2 linked regions of the Lewinella sp. 4G2 genome follow. The protein of the gene in region 2 binds, or shares a complex with, the protein of the main gene of each other region. Links are inferred from orthologs where the notes say so. Each region holds a gene or a part of one and is shown on either strand. Other genes may lie near its edges. The genes, in order: tsaD and tsaE.

Region 1 (10,134 bases), on a different replicon or contig from region 2:
TTGTCCGAAGCTTCCGAACCGCTGAAGATGCCATCCTGGTTCCAATCCACGTAGACGCGGAAGACCTCCTGGGCGCGCGGGTCGGTGGTTCCAGGCGTAAGGGTGACGGGGTAAGTCCCACCGCGGTGCCACGTTACTTCATCCGCACCGGTGAAGTCGCCGTAGGCTCCCTGCTGGGCGCCAGAAACGACAATTTCCAGGTTAGCCAGATTGACGGCCTCGATCCAGTCCGCCGCGTTGTCGATCGCATTCGGGCGGCAGTAGCTCTCTTCGAGGCAAGCACCACACCCCAAGCTGAGGACGGTGAGACCAGCCCCAAACTCCGTTCGCGCCGTATCACAGTCCGTTCGGAACTCAAATTCGTAGGCTGTGCAGGGAAGTATCCCGCCAGCAATGATGACATTATCGTTGCGGGAGCTACGCGTCAGCCAGTTCTCCGTACCCGCCTGGCGGTAGCGGACGCGGTAAAATTCACCCGCGAGATTAGGCGTCCAGGTAGCCCGGAAGGTCAGGTTGTTACCGGCCGCTACGCTGAAGTCGGCGGGGATGACGCAGCAGCCGTCCGTACTCGCGGTCAGGGTTTGCACGGGAAGGTCGGTACCGCCACAGGACGCCCGCAATTCAAATTCGTAGGCGACGCAGGTTCCCAAGTCATCTATTTGAAGGGGTAACGCAGGGCTACCCAGGTCGATCCAATCACTTGCCCCTACTTCCCGGTAGCGGAGTTCCGTGGCATCGATACTGGCGATCGCGTTGTAGTTGACCTCGAGCGCGGTGGCGGACCCGGCCTGGGGCGTAACACTAAAACCGGTGGGCGCAAAACAGGCGTCGCAGTCACTCATCAGCCGGGCCATGGCGGCTCCCACGTCCAGTTGGCCACCCGTGCTCGTCCGCCCCGCCAGCGATGAGTTGGCGGCGGTGGTTTCCAGCAGGATCTGCCGGACGTACAGCGCGGCGGCGGCGGGGTCCGCTTCCAGTAATTCGGCGAAAGCAGCGCAGGGTGCGGCGTACAGCAGCGCGGCCGCTCCGGCGACGTGAGGCGTAGCCGAGGAAGTCCCCCCAAAGCGTCCGTAACCGTTGCCCGATTCGGTCGTCAGGACTTGCTCAGCGTGGGCGCCGAGATCCACGGAGGTAGCGCCGAAGCCGCGGCCCGTAGGCTTCTGACCGTTCGTGTTCAGGCTCGTCACGCCGATGAGGTAATCGGAAGTACAGCGGGTGGGTAGGTCGCCGTCCCGCTCAACGTCAATCTCCAGGTTGGCGACGGCGCCGGTGTTGAGGATACCCGCTTCTCCTAATTCATCGTAGAGGGAGCACCAAATGGGGCTATCGGCGGGGTCACCGTAATTACGGCCCCAGCTGGCGTTGGTGACGACGACGTAAGCACCTTTCGTTCCGTTGGAAGTTTTGTAGAGCCGTCGCTGGTCCAGCACGTAGCTGTAGGCCTGGATCACTTCTACTTCGGAGGCAAAGAAGTCGTTGCGGATGATCATCAACTTGGTTTCCCAATTAATGCCCGCTACGCCCAGGCCATTGTTCCCGCGGGCGCCGATGATGCCGGCGACTGGCGTACCGTGGTTGGAGTTGGTTTCCGGGTTGCCGTCGTTATTGGCCGTATCGAAACCGAAGATGTCGTCGACGTAACCGTTTCCATCGTCGTCGATACCGTTGTCGGGGATCTCCGCGCGGTTGCGCCACAGATTTGCTACGAGATCTTCGTGGTCCAGATCCGCCCCGTCGTCAATGACGGCCACTACGATGGTATCTCCGTTCTCGGTTACGCCGCCGGTGGTGACGTCCCAGGCGGGCTCTACGTTGATGTCGGCCCCGAGCGGACCGTTGAGTTGGCCGGTGTTGTTGAAGGACCACTGATCGTCGTACCGCAAGTCATTCGGTTGGCGGCGGAACGTTACCGGGTGGTTGTACTGTACGAGCCTGACTTTGGAGTCCGCGTAGAGTTCTCTTAGTAGGTTTTTTTCCCCCACCGCATCGTGGTCGAAGTCGATCACCAGGATCGGGGTCGTCCGTCCGAGCCGGCGGGGCGTCCCGGGTCCGGGGTAGTCCTTCATCCATTTCCTGGCATCTACGTCAGCGCCCAACTGGACGATGAGTTGGCCGGGCACGTGATCGATACGCTGCGCGCTCAGGCTGGCGAGGCAACAGAAAAGCAGCAGCGGGGTGAGGAAATGTTTGAACATGTGTGGATATAATAGGGTGCTCGCAAAGTAAGACTTTGGCCCGGGAAAAACTGTCGGGCCCGCACGCACCCCGCCATAAATTATCGGGCCACGCAAGTGAAGTTGGTGGCTTCGGTGCGCCAAATTTGCTTCCCGTCCAACGTACCCTGCCGGGTGAAAGCGATGCGCTGGCCGGCTTTATTACTTCCGCGCGCCTCCAAATCTGTCGGCAGCAGGATGTCTACGTACGGGACGTCGAAGGCCGCTTCGTGGGTGAGGCGTAGTTCTTCACCGGTCCATTCCCAGCTCACCGCTACCGGGCCGCGGGGCGATTCGAAGGTGGTCGCGGCATTCTTCAACGTCGGGAAGCCACCGGGTTGCAGCCGGTAAGTCGCCCAGCCCGGGCTGGTGGCCACGGCGCCGGCCAGGTATTTGTTCATGATCGTGAGGGCGCCACCGCTCCAGGCGTGGTTGTAGGTGCCACCGCCGTAACCTTCTTTTCCAATGCCCCACCCTTCGAACAGGGTTGTGTATTCGCTGTCGATCATTTTGCGGAAGCGCTTTTTCATCCGGGTGATGGCGTACTCCTCCTCCCCCATTTTGCAGAGGGCTTCGAGGACGTACTTTTCCATGTAGGGGCTGGCGTGTTCCTGTTCGCGGAAAACCTGTAGGATGGCGGGATACTTGGTCGGATCGGCGAGGCCGGAGACGACAGCCAGGGCGTGTCCGCGTTCATCGGTTTCTCCTTTATAATCGGCGCTGCGGTAGCTGCTCCCGTTCCAGTAGGTCCGGTTGAAGGCCGCTTTGAGCTGCTCCATTTTCGTCCGTGCTTCGCTGGCGGTGGTGGCGTCGTTCTCCAGGGTAGCCATTTGCTCCAGGCCGCGTAGTGCAAGGTAGTACCAGGCGTTGAAGAGGATGGGCATATCCTTATTATTCCCCCAGTCGCCCCAGGTCCAGCCCCCCTTGCGGCGGACGACGAGGCCGTCGGGCTGGGTTTTCCAGACGGCGAGGTAGCGTTTCACGGCGGGGTACACTTCGGAGATGAGGTCGCGGTCGCCCGTATTGTGGTAGTAGTGCCAGATGCCGTAGTGGCTCACGCTGGCGAGCATTTGCATGGGGAGTTCCTGGTCCCAACTTCCGGCCGGGACGGGGCTGTAGATCGTCGAATCCTTCCGTTGCCAGTGCATGAGTTCGCGGATGGCCTTGCGGGTGAGGTCGTCACTCCGGCGGTCCAGCGCGTATACGGTTTCGCCGAGTTCGTTCACGACGTCGCCCCACCACTGGGCGCGTTCGCGGTCGGGGCAATCCATGTAGGTATCCCGCATCGTCAGGTAGAGCGTGCGTTGGGCCTTCTTCCAGAGCAGGTCGAGATCGGCGTCACTGCTCTTAAATAGTGGCGTGAATTCGGTAGCGAATCCGCTCTCCCTGTAGGCCAGGTCGAACACCTCGATGCCGGCCGGGAGGACGTACCAAACCTCGTGGCCGTTCATCCAGCCCGGGGTTTCGAAACTCTGTACGCCAGCCTTCGTGTAGTACACCGTTCGCACGTTCGGCGGGCCGCCACCGCGGTAGTTATCGGTCAGGATTTCCAGACGGAGGCCCGCTTCCGGGGCCTTGATGCGGAAGTAGGGCGTCACCTGGGCATTGTAAGGTAGGGCCAGTTTCAGGGTATCGAAGGTCTGCGTGGCGCCACGTTGGTAAGGCGTTTTGTACTGGGCTAGCGGGCCATTCTTCCACTGGGCGATCGGTCGGGTTTCGCCCCGGTGGCCGGGCAGTTCAATTTGGCGCTGACGCTGGTGCGAAGTAAGTGGGAAGGGCCGTTCAGCCGGGGGAAAGGGGTGGACCTCCAAACTCCGGACCCGCGGCCAGGCAGAGTCGTCATAATCCGGAACCTTCCAGAAGTCGTCGTACTTCGTCGCGTCGAAAGCGATGTTGGATTCCGGCAGCCGGTAATTGGGCCGCGGTGGCCCCGTCTCCCCGAAAGCCGGGTGGATGATCCCCCGCCACTCCGCCGACGACTGAATGGCGGATGGCCCGTCCAACCAAAAACCGGGGAAGCCGCTGGACTGATGGGAAAAGCTCTGCTTCCCGAAGTACCACAGCAGAATCCCAATGGTATTCTCCCCCTCCAACAAATGGGCGGCTAAATCGAAAGTATCAACGTAATACGCATTAAGGTAGGGCCCCCGCTTAAGGCCTCCCTCCCGGACGACGAGTTTACCGTTGACGTACAACCAGTACTTGGAATCCGCCGCAATTTTAATGGGGTACTCCGCCATTTCCGCCGCACTGACGCTGAAGTCGTGGCGAAAGGCCTGCCACAGATTTGGCGAATCCTCCGCGGCCCGGGCGGCGATCCACGTCTGGGCGGTCAGGGATGGAAGGAAACTCAGCAAGCAGCCAAAGAGGAAAAGTAAACGCATGGCCCTAATGTAAGCGATTGGCGGGGTAGGAAGGCGTAGAACGGTAGGGCTACTGCCCGTGGTCTCCGTCAAAACTGATCCAGTGGCAAATCTTCCGGTGGCGGGGGACGCAACATCCGTTTGACCGCCGCGTAGCCGAAGACGGCCACGATGATAATGGCGGTACCGACGTAGAAGGTGGGCTCCAACTCTTCGGCATCGTTCAACAGGAAGTAGGCCAGCAGGATCCCGTACACTGCCTCCAGGTTGACCGTCAGGTTGGCCGCGAAGGCGGAAAGGGAACGGAGGGCCTTGAGGAATAACCAATTGGTAAAAATGGTGCAGAGCAGGGCGAGGGCCACCAGCCAAAACCAGTCCGTAGCGGAAGGCCAGAACTGCCCGCCGTAGAAGGGTAAGAGGGGGGTGAGGAAGAGCGTCCCCGCTCCCAATTCAAGGAAGACGATTTGTAGCGGTTCGGCGCGTTCGACGTACTTCTTATTGTAGGAGGTGAAGACCGCCACGAGTAGGGCCGAAACCAGCCCGACGATCACGCCGGTGGTCATTGATGGGTCCACCCCGTCGGCGATCAGGTAGATGCCCGGCAGGATGAGGAGGCCGACGGATGTTTCGTACCAGTTGAATTTCCGCCTCACGATCCACGGTTCAACGAGGCTGGAGAACAGGGAAGTCGTCGCCAGGCAGATGAGTCCGACGGAAGCGTTGGCCAGTTTTATGGCTCCGTAGAACGTCACCCAGTGCAAGACCACCAGGACCCCCAAACCCGTGAATATCAGCACCTGCTTTCGACCGAGGTCACGCACCAGGTTGGCGACTCCTACGAAAGGAGCCAGGGCAACGGAAGTAATCAGTACCCTCCACCACACCAGCGTCAGCGCCGAAAGGTTAATGATGTCTCCGATAATACCGGTCGCCCCCCAGAGTAGGACGGCCAGGTGCAACATCGCGTAGGCGTTGGTGACGTTGGGAGGAGTGGATTTGATGGGGCCTAATTGAATAAATAATCAAAGTGCACTCCCACGGGGAACCGCCAAGGAGCAACGCAAAGATCAAAAAAGAAAAGCAGGGCCAAAAGTGGCTTCGAGGAGTTGGGGAACTGCCTACAAACGCGCACTTGGCGCCACCTCGTGCCCGACAAATTCCCCGGCAGCATATTTAAAGGTCGCCGTAACGCCGATCATCGCCGCGTTATCGGTGCAGTACTGGATGGCGGGGACGAAGGTCTCCCACCCTTCCCGTTCCCCGAGCTCGGTGAGGCCTTGGCGGAGGGCACTATTGGCACTGACGCCCCCGGCCAGGGCTACGCGCGTCAAACCCGTTTGGGCCACGGCAAGCTGGACCTTCCGCAACAGAACGGACACGATGACGTGCTGGATGGAAGCACAGATATCGGGCAGGTTTTCCTTCACGAACTGGGGATCAGTCTTCAATTTCTTTTGCAACGTGTACAGCACGCTGGTTTTGAGGCCGCTGAAGGAAAAGTCCAACCCTCCGGGATCGGGCTCGGCGAAGGGGATGGAAGGTTCCCCCTCCCCGGCCAGTTTATCGATCTGGGGGCCGGCGGGATAGTCGAGGCCCAGCATCTTTCCCGTCTTATCAAAGGCCTCCCCGGCGGCATCGTCGACCGTCCGGCCAATGACCTCCTGGTCCATGGCCGACCGTACGACCACTAATTGGGTATGTCCTCCGGAAACCGTCAGGCACAAAAAGGGGAAGGCCGGCTTGGGGTCCTCCGCAAAGTGAGCCAGGACGTGAGCTTTCATGTGGTCCACCTCGATGAGAGGCAGGTCCCGCGCCAAGGCAAAGGCCTTCGCAAAACTGACGCCGACCATGAGGGAACCGATCAGTCCGGGGCCCCGGGTGAAGGCGACTGCATCTACCAAATCGGGAGTAACGCCAGCCCGTTCGAGGGCGACGGCCACCGTAGGCACGATGTTCCGCTGGTGAGCGCGGCTGGCGTGCTCCGGCACCACCCCCCCGTACTCCACGTGAATGGCCTGGGTAGCGGTGACGTTGGATAGCACTTCCCCATCACGGACAATGGCCGCGGAAGTATCGTCGCAGCTGGATTCGAGGGCTAGGATAGTGGGCATGTGGCGAAGGTAGTTTATAGTCTGTAGTCTACAGTCTGTAGTCTGTAGTCTGTAGTCTGTAGTCTGTAGTCTGTAGTCTGTAGTCTTTAGTCGGGGCCACTATAGACTACAGACTATAGACTCTAACGCGCAGCCTTCGTCTAATGAATTGGGTAGTTCGTAGATAAACCAGGCATTTTACACCCTCCCAAATAACCTCACTTCCCCGCTGCGCGTTACTACTCTGTATGCGCAAGAAAATCACCAAGTACGTCAAGCAACAGCTAAAAGACTCGATCATGAATCCGAACAGCAATACGGACAAGAACCGCCACGCCGAAACTGTCATCCGAAACCACGTGATCTGGAGCATGGGGGCCAGTTACATCATCCCCCTTCCAATTGCGGACGTGTTTGCCGTCTCAGCCCTGCAGCTCGACATGATCCGCCAACTCTGCCGGGTATACGATATTGACTTTGCGGAAACCCAGGGTAAGGCGATCGTCTCTTCCCTGACGACTTCCACGATGGCGAGAGCCGGCGCGCGAAGCCTGATCAAGGTGATTCCTGGCATTGGCACCGTCGTTGGTGGCATTACTACGGCCATCATTAACGGCGCGAGTACTTACGCTTTGGGTGAGGTCTTCAAGCAGCACTTTGCCCACGGTGGTACCTTCCTGGATTTTGATACCGACCGCTTAAAGAAGCTTTACAAAGAGAGCTTCGAGAAAGGCAAAAAAGTAGCCAAGGACTGGAAGGAAGAAGAAGCCACCGCTACGGCTACGCCTCCCCCCACGCCGGGCACCAACCCTACCCCACCCCCGACGCAAACGGCCGTTCCCGACCCTCACGCCCCCACCTTCGCCGGTACGGACGCGCCCCAGGCTACCGCAGCCACCACACTGGTGGAAGACCCAACCGCCCCCGGTCCCGCGCCCATCAATGATGAGGCCATCCGGAAGATCAAGGAACTGGCGGAGATGAAGGCGCAGAACATCATTACGGAAGAGGAATTCCAGGTGATGAAGAAGCGGATCTTGAGTTAGGAAGTTGCGAGTTTCGAGTTGCAAGTAGCGAGTATATAAGTTGCAAGTATCGAGTCGCGAGTTGCGAGAACTCGACACTTGCAACTTGCAACTTGCTACTCGAAACTATCTTTGCGCGATGCAGTACCTCGCCCAACACATCGAGTCCCTCATCTTTGCCGCCCCCGCCCCGATTTCGCTGGAGGAATTGCAGGACGTCCTGACCGAAAACTTCGGCGTCCGCTTCGCGCAGAAGGTGATGCTGGAAGCCCTCGACGAGTTGGCCAAACGCTACGATTCCGACGCCCACAGTTTTGAAATCGTGGAGGTAGCGGGTGGTTACCGCTTCATGTCCAAAGGTGCCTACCACGAAACGATCGGTACCCACCTGCGGATGCAGAGCAAGAAGAAGTTGAGCCGTTCCGCGCTGGAATCCTTGAGCATCATTGCTTACAAGCAGCCCGTCACCAAATCCGAATTAGAAAAGATCCGGGGGGTGAGTTGCGATTATGCCGTGCAGAAACTGCTGGAGAAAGAGCTCATCACCATCCTTGGCCGTGCCGATTCCGTCGGGAAGCCACTGCTCTATGGCGTTACGAACCGGTTTTTGGATTACTTCGGCATCAAGTCCATTGCGGATTTGCCGACGCCGAAGGACTTTTCGATGCCGGAGAGTGAGATTGGGGAGGTAGTGGAATAGTTGGGTAGTTGGGTAGTCGGGTAGTCGGGTAGTATCGTAGTCAGGCACTACCCGACTAAGTACTACCCGACCAACAACTCAACCCACAGGCCAACCATACCGTTTCCTCCAAAACGCCCCACCCCATGGCCGAAACCCTCACCAACCGCGTCGCCGCCTCCGGTCTCATCACCCTCAAGCTGGAGGAATACTGGCCCACCGCCGGCTTTGCCACGTTTGACCTCAAGGACTATCTCTTTATGGGGCTCATCCTGAAGGAGAAGGATTTTCGGGCGGCGGTGAAGGAGCACGACTTCAGCCAGTACGCCGGGAAGACCTTGTTGGTCTTTTGTTCGGCGGATGCCATCATCCCCAACTGGGCCTACATGCTGGTGGCGGCTGCTGCGGCGCCCTTTGCGGCGGATATTTACCAGGGCACCGAAGAGGCGTACTTACGGCAGCATTTCCGGGGGGTAATCCAGCAATTAAATGTCGCCGACTTTGCCGATAAGCGGGTCGTTATTAAGGGGTGTGGCGACCGGGCGGTGCCGGCTTCGGCCTACCTGGACGTCACCAAACACCTGCAACCCCACGTGAAATCGTTGATGTTCGGGGAGCCGTGTTCGACCGTCCCCGTTTTCAAAAAGCCGCGGAAGAAGTAGCGGGTCGTTTTTGCGCTGCTTAGGGTGGCCCACCGAGGCCCGGGCGCGTCCTTTATACTCATAGTTAAGTAGTATCTTGCCGTTCGCCGCGCCGGTTTTCTGGTGGGTGGCCATGATCCCTTAACCCGCTCCTTTATGCGTTTACACCGCTTATTGCCCTTCTGTTTTGCCCTGGTTTTCGCCACCGGCCTGCGCGCGCAGGACAATCTTTACACCCTCCACGACATGGCGCCACTCTGGCTGAACGCCGCTAATACGGGCGCTTTCGCAGGTTCCGTGCGAGTGGGTGGGATCTACCGCGGGCAATGGTACAGCATCAACGGAATTCAGTCACCGACGGCCTATTTGGATGCGCCATTACCATTCGCGCTGCGTAAGCAGGACTGGATTGGTGTAGGACTAAGCCTGGTGAACAGTAAGCAACCCTTTAACGGGATGAATGATACGGATGAGAGCCCCGTCAACGCGGACATCACCGAGAACTTCTTTGGTTTCAGTGCGGCCTATCATTTGAGTCTGGATAAGAAGCGGACCAACATCCTGACGCTCGGCGCCCAGTACGGTTCCATTTCCTACGGCGGGGAATTTGCGGGCGTCCTCGATCAGGAGGGTAACATCGCCAGTGCACCCGGCTTCCAAACGGAGGGTTTCAACGAGTTCCAGCCGACTGGTAACAATATGGGCAGCGGCGGCAGCGGCCAGGGCAACAACAACCGCAGCGTTAATGATCTCAACGTTGGCCTCAAGCTGAAGCTCCTCCTCGATAAGAAGAAGGAAAACGTCTTTGAAGGTGGCGTCACCATGCTCCACCTGACCAGCCCCGAGCGGCGGCCCATTTTCATGCGGGAAGGCGTCACCAACCCGCCTGATTCGATGGGGATGAACCCGATTAACCCCGGCAATGGACCGCGGGAGCTAAGGGAACGCAAACCGGCCATCCACGCCCACGCGCGCTTGGACCTGGAGATGAGCGAGAAGTGGCGCCTCCAGCCGACGGCCGTCTTCCTGCAATCCAGCCGGTCCAGTTTCGTGAGTGCCCAGGTTTGGGGGCAGCGGAATTTGCGTAAGGACCTGGACCTTCGCCTCGGCGTGGGTTACCGGA
Region 2 (10,020 bases):
CCGGCGGATCTGCAAGAGATCTTCCTGGAGTGCGCCGCCGAGATGCAGACCTACGAGCGGAAGTTGTTCCTGAAGAACGACGCCCTCGTCCGCGCCGAACTGGAAGCCAAGGGGATGACCTTCGTGGAGGTGGACCGCGAAGCCTTCAAACAAAAGCACGGCCTGGCTATCTACAATACCCTCTCGCCGGAGATGCAGGCCGTTTACCGTTCGCTGAAAGACACACTGTAATGAGGTCCTTCGTCAAAATTATCGGGACGCTGCTGAAGTGGGCTACCCTCTTCAGCACCGTTGGCTTCGTCGCTGCCATCCTGGTGCAGATCTTTGCGCGCCTGTTTTTGCCGACGGCGCCGTCCTGGACGGAAGAGGCCGCCCGAGTCTTCTTTGTGTTGGCCATCGGGTGCGCGGCCGGTCCGGCGCTGCGGAGTGGGGAGTACGTGCAATTCGACTTCTTCTTTCAACGGATGAGCCCGCGCTGGCAGCACCGTCTGGCCTTGTTGATCGATGCCCTGACGGTCGTGCTCTTCGCCCTCTTCACGGTGTACGCCGCCGCCTTCACCTGGATGGGCTGGGCGGAAAGCTCGCCGAGCCTGAAGTTTCCGATGGCCATCCCGTTCGTGGGGATGCTCGTCCTGGGCCTCTCCGTCCTCATTTTTGCGGTAGACCGGCTCGTCCGGACAATTGGTAGGCGGCCCCGGGCGGTGGAGGCCACAAAGCGGACGCCATGATCTTAGTGTTACTCCTCACCTTCGCCGTCTGCATCCTGCTGCGTTTCCCGATCGCTTTTTCGCTCGGGCTTTCCTGCCTGTTGTACCTAATCGCGACGGGCACGCCGCTCATCGTGATGCCGATGAAGATGTACTCCGGGATCGACGTGTTCGTACTGCTGAGCATCCCCGGCTTCATCATGGCCGGTAACCTGATGAACAGTGGCGGGCTTACGGAGAAGATCATCGCTTTTTGTAACCACCTCGTGGGGCACATCCGCGGTGGGCTGGCGCTGGCCAACATTGCCGCTTCCATGCTCTTTGCCGGGATTTCCGGGACGGCCATTTCCGATACGGCCAGCATCGGTTCGGTGATGATCCCGGCCATGAAACGGGAGGGGTACGACGCGGATTTTGCCTGCGCGGTGACGGCGGCTTCCTCCACCGTGGGGCCGATCATCCCACCGAGCGTATCGATGATCATTGCGGCGACGCTGACGGGCCTTTCCGTCGGGAAACTCTTTCTGGCGGGGGCCATCCCCGGTTTCCTGCTGGGCGTGAGTTTGCTGGGCTATACCTATTACATCTCCCGCAAGCGCCAGTACCCGAAACACGAACGAAGTTCCCTCGCCGAAGTCGGCCGTGGCTTCATCGATACCTTCTGGGCCTTGCTGCTGACGGTCATCATCCTCTACGGCATCATCGGTGGCCTGTTTACCCCGACGGAGGCCTCGATCGTCGCCGTGCTGTACGCTTTGGTGGTGGGGGTATTCGTGTACCGCAAACTCACTTTCCGCCGCGCCTTCGTGGTGTTCCTGGATTCGATGAAGACCTCCGCCTCGTTAATGGTGCTCATCGGTTTCGCTAACCTGTTCGGGTATATCCTCATTACTGAGCAATTACCGCAGGTGGTGTCGGGGCAGATCCTGTCGTTTACGGATAACCCTTACGTGGTACTGCTGCTCATTAACCTGCTGCTGATTTTCGTGGGTACGTTTATGGAGACGATTGCGGCGCTGCTCATCCTCTTCCCCATTTTATTAAAGGTGGCCCTGGCGGTGGGGATTGATCCGATCCACTTCTCCGTCATCGCCCTCCTCAACCTGATGATTGGCTTGACGACGCCGCCGCTGGGCGTGTGCTTGTTCGTGGCGGCGGGTATTGGGAAGGTATCGATTGGGGCGGTGAGTCGGGCGGGTTTCCCGTTCTTGCTGGTGAGCCTGGTGGTGCTGGCGTTGGTGACGTTGTTTCCGGGGATTTCTTTGTTTTTGCCGGAGTTGTTTTTGGGGGAGTAAGGTTGGAGGCGTGGCTTCTGGGCGCGTGGTGTGCTTCCGGCGGTTTGTTTCGCAGGGGATGGAGAGGTTGGGGAGGCCTGCGGCGCTTGCTTGTGTGGCATTTATTCGCAGGAGAAGTAGAGATTGGGAGAACTAGAGGCTATCGGCGGATTTTCGCAGGAGCGGGAGAGGTTGGGGAGGCCTGCGGCGCTTGCTTGTGTGGCATTTGTTCGCAGGAGAAATAGAGATTGGGAGAACTAGAGGCTATCGGCGGATTTTCGCAGGAGCGGGAGAGGTTGGGGAGGCCTGCGGCGCTGCGTGACTGCCCGCCCCGAAGGGCCGGCCTGCGTAGCGGTGGCACACCGTCAGGTGGCCCACTCTACTTGTTTGATGGCCTCCAACACCGGTTTGGGACCTCCGGTCCCGATCTTAAACCGTAGATGAGCACTAGAACAAACACTAATCTCCCAACCCACCACTCTTACGTCCAAAATCTAAAATCTAAAGTCTAACGTCCTCACATACTAGAAGTCATCAACAACCCAATATCCGTCGACCGCATCTCAAACCGCCTGCCCAAATAGCTATTCGTCAGGCAGCCTTTGAAGGTGTACACGCCGTGGCGCATGCCCTTGTTGTGCATGATGTACTCCTCGATGGAAGCGGCGCCATCCGCTTTGAGGAGCATGGGGACGATCAGGTTACTCACCGCGATGCTCGCCGTGCGGCCCACGCGGCTGGCGATGTTGGGGATGCAGCAATGGGTAACGTCGTGGCGGACGAACGTCGGGCGGTCCATGCTCGTCAGTTTGCTGGTGGCGAAGCAGCCGCCCTGGTCGATGCTCACGTCTATGATGACCGAGCCGGGGCGCATGGCACGGACCATGTCTTCACTGACGACCACCGGCGTGCGCCCGTCCTCAGCGTGGATGGCACCGATGGCGACTTCGGCCGTGAGGAGCTCCCGCCGCAGGTAAGTCGGGTTGAAGGCGCTCGTGTAGAGTTGGCGACCCACGCTATTCTGTAGGCGCATCAGTTTGTGGATGTTATCGTCGAAGATCTTTACTTCGGCACCCATGCCGAGGGCGGTGCGGGTCGCGTATTCGGCCACGACGCCGCCGCCGAGGATCACGATTTTTGCGCTCGGTACGCCGGAGACGCCGCCGAGGAGGACGCCGGGTCCATCGCCCTTGCCACTCAGCAGTTCGGCCGCCATCTGTACGGCCGTGATGCCCGCCATTTCGCTCATGATGCGGACGATCGGGTAGCAACCACTGTCGTCCTGCAGGTACTCCATCGCGATGGCGATGATGCGCTTGGCCTTAAGGCGGTAGAGGTACTCCGCCGAGATGATCGGTAGCTGGAGGGGGGAGATCAGGACCGTCCCCGGTTGCATCATGTCGATCTCCTCGAGGGTGGGCGGCGCTACTTTCAGGATCACCTTCGCCTTGGTGTAGACCTCGCGGGCGGAGTGGGCAATTTCGCCACCTTCTTCGCTGTAGTGGTGGTCGGTAAAGTTGCTCGCCGTGCCGGCGCCGGTCTGAACGAGGACGCGGTGCCCCCGGCTCGTCAACCGGTTCACGCCGCTGGGTACGAGGGCGACGCGGCGTTCCTGCAGCGTAATTTCTTTTGGGATACCGATGAAGAGCGCCTCCCGTTTCGTTTCCACGGCCAGGGTTTCGGTTTGGGTTTGCCCGTAGCCGCCCGTCAGTTCGTCGGGGAGGGAGACTTTGGGGCGGTCCGGCGCTTTATCGGTGCTGCTCATGCTGGCGGTTACTGGTCGGTCGTGATGGTGAGCGTGCGCGACTGTCCGTCCGCCGCGTGCTCCAGGCGTAAGTGGACAACGCCCGGAGGCAGGAGAGGTTCTAACACGGCCGGCCATTCGATGAAGATCGCCACGGCGTCCGCGTGCACCGTTTCCTCGATACCGGCGGCCAGGGCTTCCTCCACGTCCCCCAAGCGGTAGGCATCCAGGTGGTAGATCGGCCCGTCGGCGGCGGCGTATTCGTTCACGATGCTGAAGGTGGGGCTCGAGGTCGGCTCCGTCACCCCCAGTTGCCGCGCCATTTCCGCCACCAGGGTTGTCTTGCCCGCCCCGAGGTTCCCCTCCAGGGTGTAGATGGTCCCGGCCGGGTACCGATCGAGCAGGCTTTTGGCGATGGTGGGGAGGTCATTCAGCGTGTACTGCATGGGGCGCTGCCGCGGGTGCGGGGTTTTGGGGGATGGGCGCGAAGGTAGGGTTGAGGGAGGTAAAAGTTTTGCTTGGGACAGTAGGCGTTTGGGTGGGGTTGGTGAAATTAGCAGAGGTGACGATGGGGGTATCCAGTTGGTCGTTAGCCAACGGATAGGGGATGTGGTGTTTTTGGGTTGTGATGATTTTAGTTGCCGTCGTCGTCTCCGAAAATTTCGGGGTGGTCAGGAGACGTCTGGTTCTCTGCGGGCGCCGTATTTCTGGGTGGATTAAGATAGGGTGCGCCCAATTGGCGCTACCCGTCAAGCCTTGCGGCCTGAGGATAGTTTTTCATTGGGCGGTATCATATCGTTTCGGTGTTGCTAAAAATTGCAGTAGTTCGTTCATTTCATCTAGAGATAAAGAATCGAACCTGCTACCTATCTCTATATGATCATCATCATACAAGGTTGTGATTAAACGATCAAGCCGACGATAATCCTCTAATTTGTATAAATGTTTAAATTGTTTATCTTTTTCTGAGGTTTGATGACAAAACATACACCTCTCGTAAAAGGTGGCCTTACCAGACCTCCATGCGCTAGTCTTGTATACAGCATTATCCCCGTTATATACAAGAGATTGGCTTGCACATCCGATGGCTAATGCCAACCCAATGACAATAATGAACTTGGCGAGGTCCGCCCCTTTAAAAACCAGCATCTTTCGCCTTTTTTCTGTCATACTTCTCCCCATGAGAGTTTAAAAAATCTCTTGCACGACTACGTGTTCTGTAATGAGTTTTATGGCGTCGCCCATTTGCAAACTCCTTTGGTGTTTTAGTGCCACCTAAGTCCTGGATAAACTTCAAAATCTGTTGACGCGTGAGGCTTATACTGCCATTTAGATGATCTCCCATTAGCCCGCTACCATCACTCGAGTGATCAGCTCCTGTATTGTGACCAAACTCATGTGCACCTAACTCACCGCCTTTTTCCCCGGTAAGTTCACCTGCTTCTACAAGAGTAACATTGCCTGGAGTCTCCCCCCAACCCTGCACGTTCTCTTCGTTACTATTGACAACTTGATCAACGACAATCATTAAAAAGTCAGTGTCCGAAACATCGTCCAGAGACGTGACTACAGTTTGGTTAACCCTTGTCTTTACGGACACAGTAACTTTTCTATCTGTTAGCTGGTAATCGTCTGTCCGAACATAAGATGGTGCTCTACCGCTAAATGAGCTCTCGATACTGGACTTGACTCGACCTAATCCGACGCTTATTTCATGCCCTTGTTTTGAAGATAAGTTAATGACCTTCTGATTATAAGACGCTGAGACGTTTCGTCGGCCTACATTCCCATTTGAATCTCTAACGTCGTCTGCTCTAACTTTTTGCAGCCCATGCAGGTCAATATTTGCGATAGGTTCATTCTCAGCATAGTTGTAAGTCGACACATGTGGAAACTGATCTGAGATCGGGTCCACGCCTGTGAAGCGCCCGATGGCCGGATCGTAGTACCGGAAGCCATACGCATACAGTCCAAGGTCTTCATTAAGCTCCTTCCCATTGTACCGATAACGATTGTCGTCAACTCCTGTTTGGCTGTCATTCCAAGCCCCCCGCATCTCCATCCCAAATGGATAGTAATGATGTTCACTAATTACTTCCTCCTCCTCAATACTTCCGTTTAGATCCCAATCAGCAAATCTAACTCTTACATTGCCTAACTGATCGGTGAGATTGTATTCAGATATCCAATCGACAGATTGTGGGCAACTAGCCGTAAACGCAGCGAATGTAGTGCCTAGTTGTGAAGAGAAGCCACTTTTTAGTTCAATCGTTTTTTCTGCTGTTATTGCTGTTGGGTTCGTAATGGGCACACTTGCTGTAGCCAACGTTTTTCGGCCTCTATACACGCTTCGATCTTGAGGAAGAAAATTTTCGTATGCCCCAAGATTATTATAGATGTTTAAATCATCTTCTTCAATCTCTGGAAAATCTGGAATATCTGGTATGTCCTTGTCTTCATTGCAATCACGCAGCAAGCCGTAAGAGTAGAAGCCTGACGAGGCTACACGGCCTTCAGCATGAAGTGCATAGTCCAGCCGATTTTCTTTAAAAACCATATCTCCTATATATGTCCTGACAGTCGATTGTCCATCGATACTAGAGGTGATTTCTCCAATTTTTTCTCCCGTCGAGGTATAAATGATATCAACAGTTGTTCCATTTGATTTTTCAAATCTATATGGCAAGTTTAAGTAATTATAATCAACTATAATAGAATTAGTCGGATCAACAGTTACATTTCCGTTTTCATCATAAACGTAGTCTAAGCCCGAAGTAGAGTTGTTGAACCCACTATCACCCTGATTCCCAGTACCATCAGATATTGAAGCTACTTTATTTGAATTTTGATGAATAGTATATTCTAGTAAATCAACCCAGTTATTACTACCATCTTCTAAGACACCCGCCCGTGACAGACTACTAATATTGCCCCTATCGTCATAGTTGATCGATCCAGTGTAGTCAATACCATCAATTTTCGTTTCATGTAAATTGAGCCTGTCCAGGTTATCATATATGAAATCCTGCACAAGATTAGACACGCCACTTCCAAACTGATCTAATTTTAATATATTTCCGTTTGAATGAGTGATTTCGCCATTTGAATAGTGCAGCTTAAGTCCGAAAAGGTCATCTTCGCGTGCGGTCACATCGTTTATACTATTCAAGAATCCATTGGGCAAGTAAGTGTAATCAACTCTTTGTAGCGTTTGCTTCTTCCCACCCAAAAACTTCGTACTAAGTTCTCCTTTAGAGTTGTAATCATATTCAGCAATTGTATCTATAGCGCCTACTAGAATGCCATCAATAAGACGGTGAGACTGGCTTACTACCCGACCAGATCGATTAACGGATGATGAATTCCAGGAACGATGATATCTCTTATCCGTATGAACAGCGTTTGATGACGATAATACCATTCCATTAGGGTGAGTTACAAATTTTTCTATTCTGCTATTTTGATCGTCATTCAATGGATGGTTAGACTTTTTACTGATTAGCTTTCCAAAAGTATCATACTCATAAAGCGTCGTATAGCTATGATTTGCAACGTTCCTTCCATCCATCTTAAAAGTCGACGATGAAATTACCTTGTCCTTTAAAAAATTGGTATTTCCATATTGAAATAAAGACGTTGTACTTCCATTTGTAATGTCTTGTTCACGAGATTCATTCTCAGCATTAATTGTATTAGTAAAACCTGTTTTTGTAATTCTACCATAGCCATCATAAACATTTGAATAGTACCCTAAGCCGGAAGGATAAAGCTCACCTTCGGTATAGGTTAGCAAATCTCTTTGGTTATAATAGTAATTCTCGATTGGACGGTCTGGGAATTTTTTACTTAGAAGGTTGTTCCAGCCATCATAAGTGTAACCATAGAACAAATTATTGCTAGCAGATGATGCACCAGCTGGGAAAACAAATTTGAGCCTATCTTTAAGATCATAAGTGCTGTAGGTGTCTACAAAATCATCTGCACCTTTATGCCTACGCTGTAAAATTATCCGTCCTCTAATATCAGCAAAAGTCTCAGATATTTTACCCTCTTCATCTATTAATCTAGTTACGAATAAAGAATTAACGGGATAAACATCGTTAAGTGGAGTTTCAATAATATCGATGTTTGAGCCGTGTTGATACTGTTTTCTTGACCATTGCGGCATAGTCGTATATTGTACTCGGCCTAGAGGATCCGCAAAATATTCAACCAATGTGTAATCATTACCCGTTGGATCGACGTAGGCACGTGAATCACTATCGGACGGAAAGGCTTCATATCTTTTATAAGGTCTGCCAACCTCGTCGTATTCAATTGCATTTTGGATCAAACTCTTGAAACTTTCTGGATCTTGCTGATCATTTATTTTCCACCTATCCACTTGTTGACTTGGTCGCCCGAGGCCATCATAATATTGACTTACAGATTGTGCTGTAAAGTCACAAAGCTCGGCAACGTCTTCCGTCAATTCATATTGATCCGTAATGGTCACGCGGTTTCCAACTCCTGATCTATGATAGCCATACGAAATGTCCTTTTTTATTTCGATCCCACCATTGGGAGACAGGACCGTAACGCTATCTAATCTTGTTAATTCGTCGTATTTGTATCTTATCTTTGAACTATCAACATTAATGTGCTGTAGAAGAAAATTTGAATTTGTTACATAGGTGTATTCCTCCTTAAAATCAAGAAACTGTTTTGACTTTACAAGTCCAGTGGGGTACCAATCAAATATAATTGTATCCCAGCCTTTATATGTTACAAATTGTGGACGGCCGTATTTGTAGTTTTCTATCCTCACTTCTTCTTCCCAACTTCCCGACCAGACTGCATCATCACTTTCAGTTGCGATATACTTGTTAACTCTTGATAATCTAGGAAACCCTGCATCCAGACTAAATATGCTTTGCTGGCCGCTAACCATAATGCTATTTACTTCTAAACTAGATTCTAAGGTTGATATTATATTTAACTCCTTGAGCTTTAGGGCTGCAGAATCAGTAGATGCATCTGGATAAGCATATCTTTTTAGATATGTCTTGCCATCACTGTTTTCAGTAGAAATGGAGGTTGGGTATGTTGGATAAACATCGGATTCATAATTGTAAGAAGTGGTACTGGCAACGCCATCAATTTCGTTAACTTTACTGTTGACTTTGAAGAATCCATTTTTAATACCATATCCACGTGGCCCTAATAAGATTCGGGGCGGAATAATAACCCCATTACACACGCTTCCACTTTCAGAAACAGTGAAAAGAGACAGAACAGCGCCTGCGTTATCAATGCCAGGATATACTACCTCGATGCCATCTATAGATTTTCTAGCAATCAGTTGCCCTGATTCATTAAAAGATTTTTCTTCCTTTAATTGTCCTCTCGCAAAATCCGGTAAGGTTGGAAGTGGTAGTTGATCTTCTGGCGGGCTACCATTCGGCATTGCCCCCATATAATATTCACGAATTATAGAACCAGAGTTTGGAATAATTTCTTCAACATGCGAGTAGCAAATGTGTCGCCCATCAAAGTCTGTATGGGAGGTATAAAAGTTTGATCTTATGTCTGTAGCCTCGATCAATAATGAGCTACTCCCCGGTGAACTAACAACATTATAATCAATTTTGTAATTAGGATACTTAAATAAGACACCTGACTTAGTTCCATTTGGCTTCTGGTATTTAAATGAACGTGATACAGTGGAATTCCCAGCAATTTGATTAGTACTGGCAGTTATCTCTTTAATACGAAGACCTCCTACAAGATCGTTAATCCAAAAATCATTACCAGAATTTTCTGCTTTGTGTCGTTCGTACACATAACTAATTTCCCCTCCAGTCGGCAGGATTTGTTTTTTTAAAGTTCCAGTTAAAGCTGAATTTAGATTACCTACATTTCGGTTTAGACCGCTATTGATGTATGGTACAACCCTAGGAAGCAAGCCAGATCGTGCATCATTACTAGTGACATTATTGTAAAATCCCCAATGATCTATCGCCTTACTCAATAAGCTAGGATATGGTGCACCTTCGTAATATTCAAATATATGCGATGGTACTTTGGTTCTTTCGCCGAATGTTCCGCATTGTTGTTCTTGAATTGACTCAAGTTTTAGTCTTTTACGATAAGAAGAAGTAGGGTCATGAGGTCCTTTTAAACTGCTGTCATTTTCTACGTCATCTGTGGCTGGACCAGTCACGTAAGAGTACTCGAATGCCACCTGTTTACAAAGACCATAAAAGTCACCTTGCTTATTCTGTCTAAATTCTATATTATTTAGTCGCTTAGGCGG

What was found.
Region 1: the proteins of tsaE (region 2) and tsaD are in contact, whole or in part, in a crystal structure (PDB 6N9A), measured with the Thermotoga maritima proteins. The link is inferred for Lewinella sp. 4G2 from one-to-one orthologs. Residues at the interface, in WP_004082108.1 of Thermotoga maritima: Leu37, Gly38, Lys46, Lys57, Val59, Lys60, Ser61, Thr63, Phe64, Thr65, Leu66, Met67, Val69, Pro71, Tyr82, Arg83, Leu84, Asp86, Asp88, Phe89, Asp93, Ile128, Asp130, Glu131, Arg134; in WP_004082750.1 of Thermotoga maritima: Cys10, Asp11, Arg49, His50, Leu82, Gly84, Gly135, Gly136, Glu154, Thr155, Leu156, Asp157, Asp158, Ser159, Glu162, Asp165, Lys166, Arg169, Leu170, Tyr175, Lys213, Thr214, Leu217, Tyr218, Gln221, Arg222, Asn324.

The regions. Positions count from the first base shown.
Region 1 is NZ_LVWJ02000019.1:404,494-414,627, forward strand. The notes cover bases 4,692-7,563. They hold tsaD (tRNA (adenosine(37)-N6)-threonylcarbamoyltransferase complex transferase subunit TsaD), read right to left. Parts: upstream 6,688-7,563; coding sequence 5,695-6,687; downstream 4,692-5,694. Other genes in these bases: A3850_RS18695 (DMT family transporter), read right to left, coding at 4,692-5,538; A3850_RS18705 (DUF697 domain-containing protein), read left to right, coding at 6,915-7,563. Outside these bases: A3850_RS18685 (S8 family peptidase), read right to left, coding at 1-2,195; A3850_RS18690 (alpha-L-rhamnosidase C-terminal domain-containing protein), read right to left, coding at 2,276-4,597; more of A3850_RS18695, read right to left, coding at 4,666-4,691; more of A3850_RS18705, read left to right, coding at 7,564-7,712; SMC-Scp complex subunit ScpB, read left to right, coding at 7,831-8,391; A3850_RS18715 (DUF2480 family protein), read left to right, coding at 8,517-9,032; A3850_RS18720 (type IX secretion system membrane protein PorP/SprF), read left to right, coding at 9,168-10,134.
Region 2 is NZ_LVWJ02000014.1:1,067,154-1,077,173, forward strand. Bases 2,464-5,221 are described here. They hold tsaE (tRNA (adenosine(37)-N6)-threonylcarbamoyltransferase complex ATPase subunit type 1 TsaE), read right to left. Parts: upstream 4,172-5,221; coding sequence 3,755-4,171; downstream 2,464-3,754. Other genes in these bases: A3850_RS05685 (alanine dehydrogenase), read right to left, coding at 2,499-3,746; A3850_RS20125 (hypothetical protein), read right to left, coding at 4,152-4,322; A3850_RS05695 (hypothetical protein), read right to left, coding at 4,503-4,874; A3850_RS20395 (RHS repeat-associated core domain-containing protein), read right to left, coding at 4,861-5,221. Also shown: A3850_RS05670 (TRAP transporter substrate-binding protein), read left to right, coding at 1-231; A3850_RS05675 (TRAP transporter small permease), read left to right, coding at 231-728; A3850_RS05680 (TRAP transporter large permease), read left to right, coding at 725-2,002; more of A3850_RS20395, read right to left, coding at 5,222-10,020. UniProt on the Escherichia coli protein: Required for the formation of a threonylcarbamoyl group on adenosine at position 37 (t(6)A37) in tRNAs that read codons beginning with adenine.